Regions from separate parts of the Kosakonia sp. YIM B13571 genome, predicted to be linked through region 1. Evidence: predicted binding sites of a transcription regulator. Region 1 holds the regulator's gene; each other region holds the start of a gene.

Region 1 (3,133 bases):
CCCGCCGCCGCCACTGCCATACTGTTACGCATTTCGGCCGCGCGCGTCGCACCGACAAACATACCGTCCAGCAGATAACACCACACCCCCACTAGCGGTAACATAACCTGCCAAATTAGATAATGCCCGGCAAGCTGTTGCAGGGCGGGTAGCGACGTTAACAACGCGATAATTTGCTGACCCGCCAGCGCATACACAACGGCAAAGAACAGCGCCACCAGACCGGCCTGCCGGCAAGCAGCCCGCCAGATATGCATCAATTGACGGCCGTCTCTGGCGCCGTAAGCCTGCCCGGAGTGGGCTTCAACCGCATACGCGAAACCATCCAGCGCATAAGCGGTAAAGGTTAAAAACATCATCAGCACCGCGTTTGCTGCCACCGTCTCATCACCGAGGCGGGCACCAAACACCGTTATCGAACCAAAGCAGAGTTGCAGCAGCAACGAACGCAACATGATATCGCGGTTCAGCGCCAGCAAACGCCGTACGCCGCCGCGCCATGCATTTTTCAACGTCAGCAATGGAATACCGCGCATCACCAGTACGTGTCGCACCATCCACAAGCCAATGACGAAAGTGACGTATTCCGCTATCACCGTGGCAAGCGCTGCACCTTGCACATTCATATGCAGCCCCATGACCAACCACAGATCGAGCACGATGTTGAGCAGGTTCCCCACCACCAGCAAGATCACCGGTGCGCGCGCATACTGCACGCCGAGCAACCAACCGAGCAATACCAGGTTGCCCAGCGAAGCGGGTGCGCTCAACCAGCGAATATCCAGGAACCGCTGCGCCTGTTCCAGCACCGCCTCGCTACCGCCGGTGATATGCAGCGCCACGCCGATAATCGGCGTGCGCAACACAGCAATCAGTACACCAGCGCCCAGCGCCAGCAGCAAAGGCTGGACTAACGCACGCGCCAGCGCGGGCGCATTCTTCGCGCCGAACGCCTGAGCTGTTAGCCCGGTGGTGCTCATGCGCAAAAAGAGCAGCAACATAAAGAGGAAACTGGTTGCCGTTGCGCCAATCGCCACACCGCCCAGGTAAACCGGGCTGTCCAGATGCCCCACTACCGCCGTATCCACTAGCCCCAGCAACGGGACAGTGATATTCGAGAAGATCATCGGCAGTGCAAGCCGCCAGAGCGCTTTGTCGGATGTGGTTAGCAGTGGCATGGTATGAATGTGAATGTTATTGAGGGAAAAGAGGAGATCGCTGCGGAACCTGAATCAGCTCCGCAGCAGAGCGAATGTGCGTTACAACCACGCGCCATTACGAATGACACCGACCGCAAGCCCTTCGATGGTAAAGTTTTGATCGCGCAGATCGACGACGATCGGGGAAAACTCACTGTTTTCCGGCAGCAGTTCAACGGTGTTGCCCTGCTTTTTCAAACGTTTGACCGTGACTTCGTCTTCAATACGCGCAACAACGACCTGGCCGTTACGCACATCTTGCGTTTTGTGCACCGCCAGCAGATCGCCGTCCATAATGCCAATGTCACGCATCGACATGCCGCTCACGCGCAGCAGGAAATCCGCATGGGGTTTAAAGAGGCTCGGATCGACCTGGTAATGGCCTTCGATATGCTGCTGCGCCAGCAGAGGCTCACCCGCCGCGACGCGACCAATCAGCGGTAAGCCGATATCGTCCTCTTCTTCTTCAAGCAGCAGGCGAAGACCACGCGATGCGCCAGATACGATTTCGATAACCCCTTTGCGCGCCAGCGCTTTGAGGTGTTCTTCCGCCGCATTTGGGGAACGGAACCCCAATTGCTGTGCGATTTCCGCACGCGTTGGTGGCATACCGGTTTGAGTGATGCGATCGCGAATAAGATCGAACACCTCTTGCTGCCTGGCCGTTAATGCTTTCATCCCGCCCCCTGGGTGTATATACAGTTATGCTGTGAGTATATACAGCTAAAGGCGATTTTGGAACCAAATTTAAGCAAAAAACCAGAACGTTATTGAATTCTGGAAGCGTTATCGAAAATGCGACCAGAGTAATGCGATCCAGGTAAACATCGCCAACAGGATAGACATCAGCACCGCCGCTGAGCCCATATCCTTTGCTCGCCCGGAAAGTTCATGGAATTCAGAGCCAATACGATCGACCACGGCCTCGATGGCGCTGTTCAGAATTTCGACAATCATCACCAGCGTCACAGAACCAATCAGCAGTACGCGCGTCATTGTGTCAATATCGAGCCAGCAAGCGATTATAATTGCCAGGGTAACCGCAACGGCTTCCTGACGAAATGCCGCTTCATTGATCCAGGCGGCGCGAACGCCTTTCCAGGAATATCCAGCGGCTTTAATGATCCGGGTGAAACCGGTGGTATTATTAGCCATTTAAAAGAACCTTTTTATTAAATTGGCGTCAATGTCTCAGCAAGCGCGCAGCGGTACAACAGAAATTATGTGTGCTTTCTGATATTCTTGCGGCGCAATGGCACTATTAACCAGAGGCTTTACATCCTTTATGTCCGGCTGGCCACGAATTTACTACAAGTTACTGAATTTACCATTAAGCGTACTGGTAAAAAGTAAATCGATCCCCGCAGAACCTGCACAGGAGCTGGGTCTCGATACGTCACGTCCCATCATGTACGTGCTGCCTTATAACTCAAAGGCAGATTTACTGACTCTACGCGCGCAGTGTCTGGCACATGAGCTGCCCGATCCCATGGAACCGCTGGAAATCGACGGCGCTTTGCTGCCGCGTTTCGTGTTTATCCACGGCGGCCCGCGCGTGTTCACTTATTACGCGCCAAAAGAAGAGTCGATCAAGCTGTTCCACGACTACCTGGATTTACACCGCAGCCATCCTGATTTGGATGTGCAAATGGTGCCGGTATCGGTGATGTTTGGTCGTTCACCGGGGCGTGAAAAAGGCGAAATTAACCCGCCGCTGCGTATGCTGAACGGCATCCAGAAATTCTTTGCTGTTTCCTGGCTTGGCCGCGACAGCTTTGTGCGTTTTTCACCGCCGGTTTCGCTGCGTCGTATGGCGACCGAACACGGTACCGATAAAATTATCGCGCAGAAATTGGCGCGCGTGGCGCGTATGCACTTTGCCCGCCAGCGTCTGGCCGCAGTAGGTCCACGCCTGCCGGCCCGTCAGGATTTGT
Region 2 (3,133 bases), on a different contig from region 1:
ACGCTTGCTGTGAGGCCATCACTTCACGCCCGTAATCATTTTCTTGATGGAGATAATCCAGAACATCTTGCTGCGAGCGCGTATCGTCCCGCAGCCAGTAATAGTTGTCGATACGCGTATCACCATGCATCGTCATGGCGTGCGGGATTTTTTTTGCTTTCGGCGACATAGCACAATTCTTATTTGGTTTTACATACCTATAAGGGTGGCAAAACCCACGCGCGATGCAAGCGAAACGTAATTTAGATCATGAGCTAAGCGCTAATTTCTGCTTTTTGAGATCCGCCTCGATATCTTCTCGCACATCTTGCGGAATTTTTAACGCCTCGCCCAGCGCGTTCAGATAGCTGCGTTCCATAAAATGATCAATATCGATAACGGCGCAGCTGAGGAAGTAAACTTCCAGCGCTTCTTCTTCGTTTTGCACTCCCTGCGCCAGACGCGCGGGGTCCAGCGGCTGGTCTATAGCATTCGACACCAGTTGCTGCCCTTGCGCTTCCACGCCCGCGTCACGCAATTGCTGTTCTATCGCCGCGCGTTCTTTATCATCAATGTGTCCGTCGCTTTTGGCGGCGAACACCAGCGCCAGGATCAGCCGCTCAGTACGTACATCCAGAGGCGTATTTTGCTGGCCAAATTGTGGCTCGCTTTGATGCGCATCCCGGATGCGATCCTTGTACTTATTCCACAACACGCTACCCGCAACGGCTCCTCCGCCCACCAGCAAAGCACCGGTGCCATACTTCGCGAGCAGTTTACGCGATGATTTACTGGCGACCAGCAGCCCCGCCAGGCCACCTAATGCGCCCGGCACCAACAAATTGTTGAGCCCCTGTCCACCTGAAGACGGCGTTTGTGTATCGTTTTTTTGACCAAGCAACGACTGCAGTTGATTTAACCAGCTCATAGAACCCTCGCTTACCATGACAGTTGTGAGCACAGAGTAAGCGAGGGGGATGTCAGGAAGTGTCTATATCTGGAAAGATTGGGAAAATGCGATGTTATGATTGCGGCTGATACTCTGCGGTTCCACCTTTACAATCGATGACTACGCGATAGTGAAGGTCCGTGCTTTTCCCTCTTACGGCTAACGGCACAACCCATTTATCATCCTTGCCGGTGATTTCTTTCGGATTGATCCAGGCGACCGGATCGGCCTGCCCCAGTCTCTTTTGATCATCAGCCCATCGGACAATGCGGTTCTGCAAATAATCCCGCTTAACACTCGCGGCAATGCCGTCTGCCTTGAGCCCCTCGCACGAGGGAAATTTAACCGATTTATCCGTGGCGGCATGCACCGTCATGCTGCCTGCCAGCAAAAGCAGACCGGTGAAAACTCCTGCTATTTTCATGCTTATCTCCTGGTTTTTACCCCTTCAAAGCATGGTACAAATTGCTGGCAGTGCAAGATCAGGCGACTTTTACGCGCTTCGCTGCAGTTTTGATATCAACAGCTTCAGCCGCATCCGAATCAGAAGAGTCGGCCGGTGCTGCCGCGTCTTCAGCTTCAGTGCCTGGTAATTTGCCTGACTTCAGGATGCCGTTAAGCGCCTCTTTTTGCTCGGCAAGCCACAGCGCCATCTGGTCGCGTGCATTGTCTTCCAGATCTACCGGCCCTGTTGCAAGCCAATCGCCGAGAACTTCGGCCAGGTCGAGCATTTTATCGTAAGCATCGGCTTCCTTTTTGCTGGCAAAAGACATTTTTTCCTCACCTTCACGAATAACAACGTATTTAACTTCTACCGCCATGATGCAGCCTCATTTAACTGTGTATTTATACAGTATAGTAGCGCGATGAAAAAACCACCGCAAGTGATAAAAGACAGACGCAAACGTTTTCGTTTATACTGCGCGCAAATTTTTTCTCACGGTACGATGCTATGACTCTTTTAGGAACTGCGCTGCGACCTGCAGCAACACGCGTGATGTTATTAGGCTCTGGCGAACTGGGCAAGGAAGTTGCGATCGAATGCCAGCGTCTGGGTATTGAAGTGATTGCTGTTGATCGCTATCCCGATGCCCCCGCGATGCACGTCGCGCATCGCTCTCACGTCATCAATATGCTCGATGGCGAGGCGTTAAAGGCGCTGGTTGTACAGGAAAAACCTCACTTTATCGTGCCGGAAATCGAAGCTATCGCCACGGATACGCTGATTGGGCTGGAAGCGCAGGGTCAACATGTTGTTCCCTGCGCGCGCGCCACCAAACTGACGATGAATCGTGAAGGTATCCGCCGTCTGGCGGCTGAAGAGTTACAGTTGCCTACTTCCAGCTATCGCTTTGCCGACAGTGAAGCCGCATTTCAGCAAGCCGTCGCGGAGATAGGTTTGCCCTGTATCGTAAAACCGGTAATGAGTTCTTCCGGTAAAGGTCAGAGCTTTATTAAAAGCGCCGATCAATTAGCGAAAGCATGGGAATATGCCCAACAAGGCGGCCGAGCAGGCGCCGGGCGGGTGATTGTTGAAGGCGTGGTCAACTTTGATTTTGAAATCACGCTGCTGACCATCAGCGCCGTTGACGGCGTTCATTTCTGCGCACCGGTCGGCCATCGCCAGGAAGATGGCGATTATCGCGAATCCTGGCAACCGCAGCAGATGTCGCCTCTGGCGCTGGAGCGCTCGCAAGCGATCGCCAGTAAAGTGGTGCTGGCGCTTGGCGGATACGGCCTGTTTGGCGTTGAGCTTTTTGTTTGCGGCGATGACGTCATCTTCAGCGAAGTCTCTCCACGCCCGCACGATACCGGTATGGTGACATTGATTTCGCAGGATCTTTCCGAGTTTGCCCTGCATGTCCGCGCTTTTCTCGGCATGCCAATTGGTGCGATTCGCCAGTATGGCCCGTCCGCTTCTGCGGTGATCCTGCCGCGCCTGACCAGCCAGAATGTCACCTTTGACAACGTGCACAACGCCGTAGGTGCGGGTGTGCAGTTGCGTCTGTTTGGCAAGCCGGAAATTGAGGGTTCTCGCCGTATGGGCGTCGCGCTGGCTGTGGCAGATAACGTTGAAAAAGCGGTGGAATACGCAGTTGCAGCTGCCGCGGCGGTGAAAGTCAGCGGATAAAAATCAGCCTCTCCCAACAGGCGACATTGATTGTTTCCTGAAGGCCTACACAGCTCTCAAAGAAGCATTTGCCG
Region 3 (3,133 bases), on a different contig from region 1:
CGCCGCCTCTTCAAACTCCAGGTTCTGCGCATGTTGCATCATCTGGCCTTCCAGCTCGTGGATTTTCTGCTGCAGCGCTTTCGGCGTGAGCGCCAGTTCAGCAGCTTCCACCTGAGCAGGGGTGCGCGCTTTGCCACGCCCTTTCGCGCGCGTCTTCGCCAGCCCTTCGCCAAGCGCAAGAATATCCACCACTTTCTTGTTCAGACCTTGCGGCGTAATACCGTGCTCTTCGTTATATTGCTGCTGTTTTTCACGACGGCGCTCGGTTTCGCCAATCGCTTTCGCCATTGACGGCGTGATCCTGTCGCCATAAAGAATGGCTTTACCGTTAATGTTACGTGCGGCGCGGCCAATGGTCTGGATAAGCGAACGCTCGGAACGCAGGAACCCCTCTTTGTCGGCATCCAGAATCGCCACCAGCGACACTTCCGGCATATCCAGCCCCTCACGTAGCAAGTTGATGCCGACCAGCACGTCGAACTCGCCAAGGCGCAAATCGCGGATAATCTCCATACGTTCAACGGTGTCGATATCCGAGTGCAGATAACGTACCCGCTCGCCATGCTCTTCCAGATATTCCGTAAGATCTTCCGCCATGCGTTTGGTCAGCGTCGTGACCAAAACACGTTCATTAATCGCGGCGCGCAGGCGAATTTCAGAAAGCAGATCGTCCACCTGAGTCGCCACCGGGCGCACTTCAATCACCGGATCGAGCAGGCCAGTCGGGCGCACCACTTGATCAATCACTTCGCTGCCTGATTTCTCCAGCTCGTAATTACCTGGCGTCGCCGAAACATAAATCGACTGCGGTGCCAGCGCTTCAAACTCTTCAAATTTTAACGGCCGGTTATCCAGCGCCGACGGCAGGCGGAAACCATATTCCACCAGCGTCTCTTTACGCGCGCGGTCGCCGCGATACATCCCGCCAATCTGCGGAATGGTAACGTGTGATTCGTCGATCACCAGCAGACCATCAGCAGGCAAGTAGTCGAACAGCGTCGGCGGCGGCTCGCCCGGCCCACGACCGGAAAGATAGCGCGAGTAGTTTTCAATCCCCGAGCAGTAGCCCAGCTCGTTCATCATCTCCAGGTCGAACTGAGTACGCTGGCTGAGCCGCTGCTCTTCCAGCAGTTTATTATTGGCCAGCAGCGACTTACGGCGTTCAGCCAGCTCAACTTTGATCTCTTCCATCGCCTGCACGATACGCTCGCGTGGCGTCACGTAGTGCGTTTTCGGGTAGATGGTGAAACGCTGGATGCCCGATTCAATATGACCGGTCAGCGGATCGAATAGCGACAGCCGTTCAACTTCTTCATCGAATAATTCGATACGCAGCGCCAGATCGTCAGATTCCGCCGGGAACACATCGATAACTTCGCCACGCACGCGGAAAGTGCCGCGCTGGAACGCCTGATCGTTGCGGGTATATTGCAGCTCCGTCAGGCGGCGCAGGATCGCGCGCTGATCGATGATCATGCCCTTAGTCAGGTGCAGCATCATTTTCAGGTAGAGGTCCGGATCGCCCAGACCGTAGATGGCAGAGACGGATGCCACCACAATCACATCGCGACGCTCCAGTAACGCCTTCGTTGCTGACAGACGCATCTGCTCGATATGTTCATTCACCGAGGCATCTTTTTCGATAAAGGTGTCGGAACTTGGGACATACGCTTCCGGCTGGTAGTAATCGTAGTAAGAGACGAAATACTCCACCGCGTTATCCGGGAAGAACTCTTTCATTTCACCATACAGCTGCGCAGCCAGCGTTTTATTCGGTGCCAGCACCATTGTTGGGCGCTGGAGATCGGCAATCACATTAGCAACGGTGAATGTCTTCCCTGAACCCGTCACCCCGAGCAGCGTCTGGTGCGCAAGGCCGTCTTCCAGACCTTCCTTGAGGCGGCGGATAGCTTCAGGCTGATCGCCGGAAGGACGAAAAGCGGAATTCAGTTTGAACGGTTTACTCATGAACGGCTACCTGATGAAGGAATGAGCGGGCAGGTAACACATTTTACTCACCCTGTTCACTTTTGCCAATAAATAACACTGGATGAAAAAACAGTAGCGAAATAGGCAATCTGTTCTACTCCCCGTTAGGGCGTCGCTTCTCCCCTCAAATTTCAGCGCGGACAAGATAAAACACCAACCCTTTCAGGTTATCCCCAAAATTTTTCCTCTTTTAACATTTGTCAAGCGAGCCTTTGAAAGTTTTGTGGCAGCGAGTGACACTTTTCTTACAGGCATTGCTTTTATATAACCTTTTGATTATTAGATATAATTTCAAAAAGACGTGTTTAACACCAATTCAGGCGCAACCCGCGTCCTTTCTCGCTTGCCGCATGTTTTCTAACTCTAATACACAAGGTTATCCACAGGAATAGTGGATAACTGCCGCCAGGCCGGACACCTCGCCTTCCCGCCAAATCCCATTTTGTCCCAGGCAGGTGCCGCTAAAAATTTTTTATCATTTCTTTTTGATAATTATCAGCAAACGAAACGCAGGATCCGCATGAGATCGTTCTCACAGATCCGGCCATTACTGCACCACAACTCAACACTGCAAGCACTGGCAAAGTGCAGAATTTTTACCTGGCTTCTTCCCTCCTCGCGTTTTAAAAGCCACTTTTCTCAGCGGCATCCGAAAAAAAAGCCTTTTTTATGTTCTGGCAAGCCTTTTGCAGAATCATCTTGGTCATCAGATCCGAAACAAGGAGCGGACAATGTTGAGCTTACGCGCAGTAAATCAGTATTACGGTAATCAGCATACATTGTGGAATGTCGACCTCGATTTATCCCCCGGGGTCTGCACATCAGTTATTGGGTTGCCAGGCATGGGCAAAACGACACTGGTGAATTGCATCACCGGCTATTTGCCGATTGAAAGCGGTAGCATGATTTGGCAGGACGCGGGCGCTCCGCCGCGCGACCTGCTCTCTTTGCAAGCCGAACATCGCAGCGCCATCGGCATCAGCTATGTGCCGCAGGACAGGCGGATTTTTTCGCAACTCACCATTGAGGAAAATCTGCATGTCGCCATGCGCGCCGGAAGTGAACCGGGCAGCGCAGTGCGCCGGGATATTTACGATTTGTTCCCGGAACTGTATGAGCTGCGCCAGGTACGTGGCGCGGAGCT
Region 4 (3,133 bases), on a different contig from region 1:
TAGAGCTCCGGTGCGATGGCGAGATAGCCTTCCAGTGCCAGCCGGCGGCACAGATCGCGAATATGCTCATGCACGCCGAAAATTTCTTGTATCACAATGACAATCGGCAGTGGGCCTTCGGCATTTTTCGGTCGGGCGTGAAAAGCGGGCATGTTCTCGCCCTGCGTTGGAATAGACGTTTCGCCCGCGATTAAGGCGTCTTCCGGCGTGTGAACAATAGTTGAAGCAAGAGGTGAAGCCGCAGGTGCAAAGCCTGGTGTGTTGTTGGTTGTCATGGCATTCTCCATACCTTTTTTAGCGCTTCAATAACTATAGTCGGGAAGAGTTGCCGCGCGCGCAAATCACCGTGCCGTAGACTATCTTTGCTGCTGAGTTGTGGGATGCGTCGTGTTAGTGTGATGTAAGTCACTAATTTATGGAAATGAAATGCAATCAGTTTCATTCATGGTGATGTCAGTCACGAAATTATGTCCGTGCCTTCTGTAAAGTATCTTTTTGCCTCTACTGATAAAACCGACCACAGAGGAGTCTGTTATGTCCAAGTCTGATGTTTTTCATCTCGGCCTCACCAAAAACGATTTACAAGGGGCTACGCTGGCCATCGTCCCTGGCGATCCGGAGCGTGTGGAAAAGATCGCCGCGCTGATGGATAAGCCGGTCAAACTGGCCTCCCACCGCGAATTTACCAGCTGGCGCGCAGAGCTGGATGGCAAACCGGTTATCGTTTGTTCCACCGGCATCGGCGGCCCGTCAACCTCTATCGCCGTAGAAGAACTGGCGCAGCTTGGCATCCGCACTTTCCTGCGCGTGGGCACCACCGGTGCGATTCAGCCGCACATTAATGTTGGCGACGTGCTGATCACCACTGCGTCCGTGCGCCTTGACGGCGCGAGCCTGCACTTTGCACCGATGGAGTACCCGGCGGTGGCGGATTTTGAGTGCACTACCGCGCTGGTTGCCGCAGCGGATGCGATTGGCGCGACGAAACACATCGGCGTTACCGCCTCTTCTGACACCTTCTATCCAGGCCAGGAGCGTTACGACACCTTCTCTGGTCGCGTGGTGAGCCGCTTTAAAGGTTCCATGGAAGAGTGGCAGTCCATGGGCGTGATGAACTATGAAATGGAATCCGCCACGCTGCTGACCATGTGTGCAAGCCAGGGACTGCGTGCCGGCATGGTTGCTGGTGTGATTGTAAACCGCACCCAGCAAGAGATCCCGAATGCGGAAACCATGAAGCAGACCGAAAGCCACGCGGTGAAAATCGTGGTGGAAGCTGCGCGTCGTCTTCTGTAATTCGCCTTCCCGTTTGCAAAGGCCGACGCGTTCGGCCTTTTCTTTTTGCGTACTGCTTCGCAGGAAAACCCCTTCCAAACTGGACGTTTATACAGCACAATCCTCCGCTATATGGGTTATCACTAAGGGGACGTGGTGGACACTTCAATCATCGTCATGGCAGCCGTTGCGCTGGCGGGTTTACTGGTCGGCTGGCTGGCAGCAAGCTGGCGCGGGGCGCAGCAGCAGGCGGAACTGCTCGCTGAGCAGCGAGATGTCTTTAGCGAACTGAGCGCAGCCCGGCAACAGATAACCCAAAACGAACACTGGCGTGAAGAGTGCGAGTTGCTCAATAACGAGCTGCGTAGCCTGCAACATATCAATAGTTCGCTGGAAGCGGATCTGCGTGAAGTCACCACCCGGCTGGAATCTACCCAGTTACATGCCGAAGAGAAGCTGCGACAGATGCACAGCAGCGAGCAGCGGCTGAGTGAACAGTTTGAAAACCTTGCTAATCGTATCTTTGAGCAAAGCAATCGCCGCGTTGATGAGCAAAACCGGCAAAGTCTGAACGGGCTGCTAACGCCGCTGCGCGAGCAGCTTGATGGTTTTCGCCGTCAGGTGCAGGAGAGCTTTGGTCAGGAAGCACGTGAACGCCACACGCTGGCACATGAAATTCGCAACCTGCAACAGCTGAATGCCCAGATGGCGCAGGAAGCGATAAACCTGACGCGTGCGCTGAAAGGCGATAACAAAACCCAGGGTAACTGGGGCGAAGTGGTGCTGACCCGTGTGCTGGAAGCCTCTGGTTTACGTGAAGGCTATGAATACGAAACCCAGGTCAGTATTGAAAATGACCACCGTGCGCGGATGCAGCCGGATGTGATCGTGCGTCTGCCGCAGGGCAAAGATGTGGTGATCGACGCCAAAATGACGCTGGTGGCCTACGAACGTTACTTCAATGCCGATGACGATTTTATTCGTGAAAGCGCCTTACAGGAGCATATCGCTTCTGTACGTAATCATATTCGCCTGCTTGGTCGTAAGGATTATCAGCAACTACCGGGGCTGCGTAGTCTGGATTATGTGTTGATGTTTATTCCGGTGGAACCCGCCTTTTTGATTGCACTGGACAGGCAGCCCGAACTGATCACCGAAGCGCTGAAAAATAACATAATGCTGGTCAGCCCGACGACACTGCTGGTGGCGCTACGCACCATCGCCAATCTGTGGCGTTATGAACATCAAAGCCGTAATGCGCAGCAGATCGCGGAGCGGGCGAGCCGCCTGTATGACAAAATGCGCCTGTTCGTTGACGACATGTCGTCCATTGGACTGGGTCTGGATAAAGCGCAGGAAAATTACCGTCAGGCGATGAAAAAACTGAGTTCCGGGCGCGGCAATTTGCTGGCCCAAGCGGAAGCGTTTCGCGGGCTCGGCGTCGAAATCAAACGCGAGATTAATCCGGAATTGGCGGCGCAAGCACAGGAACAGGACGAAGAGTTCCGTTTGCGTTCCGGGCAAAACGATTCCCTTGATTGCTTTGAAGACAACGCGTTAGATAGCATGGCAGCGGGCGATGAGCCTGAATCGAAGGCTTCTTCGGGTGGTTGAATCGTAGGGCAATCGCCTCCAATCTGATACACTTCACAAACAAATTCTTGAATAGCAGGCACTAAGATGGCGGAAGATTCAAAAGAGACAACACACTTTGGTTTTCAGACCGTCGCCAAAGAAAACAAAGCCGACATGGTGGCGCATGTCTTCCATTCAGTCGCGTCAAAATATGACGTGATGAACGATCTGATGTCGATGGGCATTCACCGTTTATGGAAGCGCTTTACCATTGATTGCAGCG

Evidence for each region. The regulator LexA, encoded in region 1, represses DNA repair genes until DNA is damaged. The targets are predictions, from matches to a motif close to TNCTGTATGTACATACAGNA.
Region 2: a site for LexA is predicted at 1,765-1,784, ahead of ACFX4O_RS10470 (YebG family protein). Genes of this name have one in related genera too.
Region 3: a site for LexA is predicted at 2,045-2,064, ahead of uvrB (excinuclease ABC subunit UvrB). Genes of this name have one in related genera too.
Region 4: a site for LexA is predicted at 1,374-1,393, ahead of rmuC (DNA recombination protein RmuC). Genes of this name have one in related genera too.

Annotation. Positions count from the first base shown of each region.
Region 1 covers NZ_JBHZPL010000009.1:19,787-22,919, reverse strand. The annotation lists gene dinF (MATE family efflux transporter DinF) at 1-1,178, opposite strand, end outside; gene lexA (transcriptional repressor LexA) at 1,260-1,877, opposite strand; gene ACFX4O_RS18345 (diacylglycerol kinase) at 1,986-2,354, opposite strand; gene plsB (glycerol-3-phosphate 1-O-acyltransferase PlsB) at 2,485-3,133, shown strand, end outside.
Region 2 covers NZ_JBHZPL010000003.1:425,043-428,175, reverse strand. The annotation lists gene ptrB (oligopeptidase B) at 1-169, opposite strand, end outside; gene ACFX4O_RS10480 (tellurite resistance TerB family protein) at 248-907, opposite strand; gene yebF (protein YebF) at 1,002-1,352, opposite strand; gene ACFX4O_RS10470 (YebG family protein) at 1,411-1,749, opposite strand; gene purT (formate-dependent phosphoribosylglycinamide formyltransferase) at 1,881-3,059, shown strand.
Region 3 covers NZ_JBHZPL010000001.1:441,990-445,122, forward strand. The annotation lists gene uvrB (excinuclease ABC subunit UvrB) at 1-1,968, opposite strand, end outside; gene ACFX4O_RS02095 (hypothetical protein) at 2,381-2,758, shown strand; gene ACFX4O_RS02100 (ABC transporter ATP-binding protein) at 2,721-3,133, shown strand, end outside.
Region 4 covers NZ_JBHZPL010000015.1:16,423-19,555, reverse strand. The annotation lists gene ACFX4O_RS22405 (dienelactone hydrolase family protein) at 1-275, opposite strand, end outside; gene udp (uridine phosphorylase) at 535-1,296, shown strand; gene rmuC (DNA recombination protein RmuC) at 1,432-2,889, shown strand; gene ubiE (bifunctional demethylmenaquinone methyltransferase/2-methoxy-6-polyprenyl-1,4-benzoquinol methylase UbiE) at 2,956-3,133, shown strand, end outside.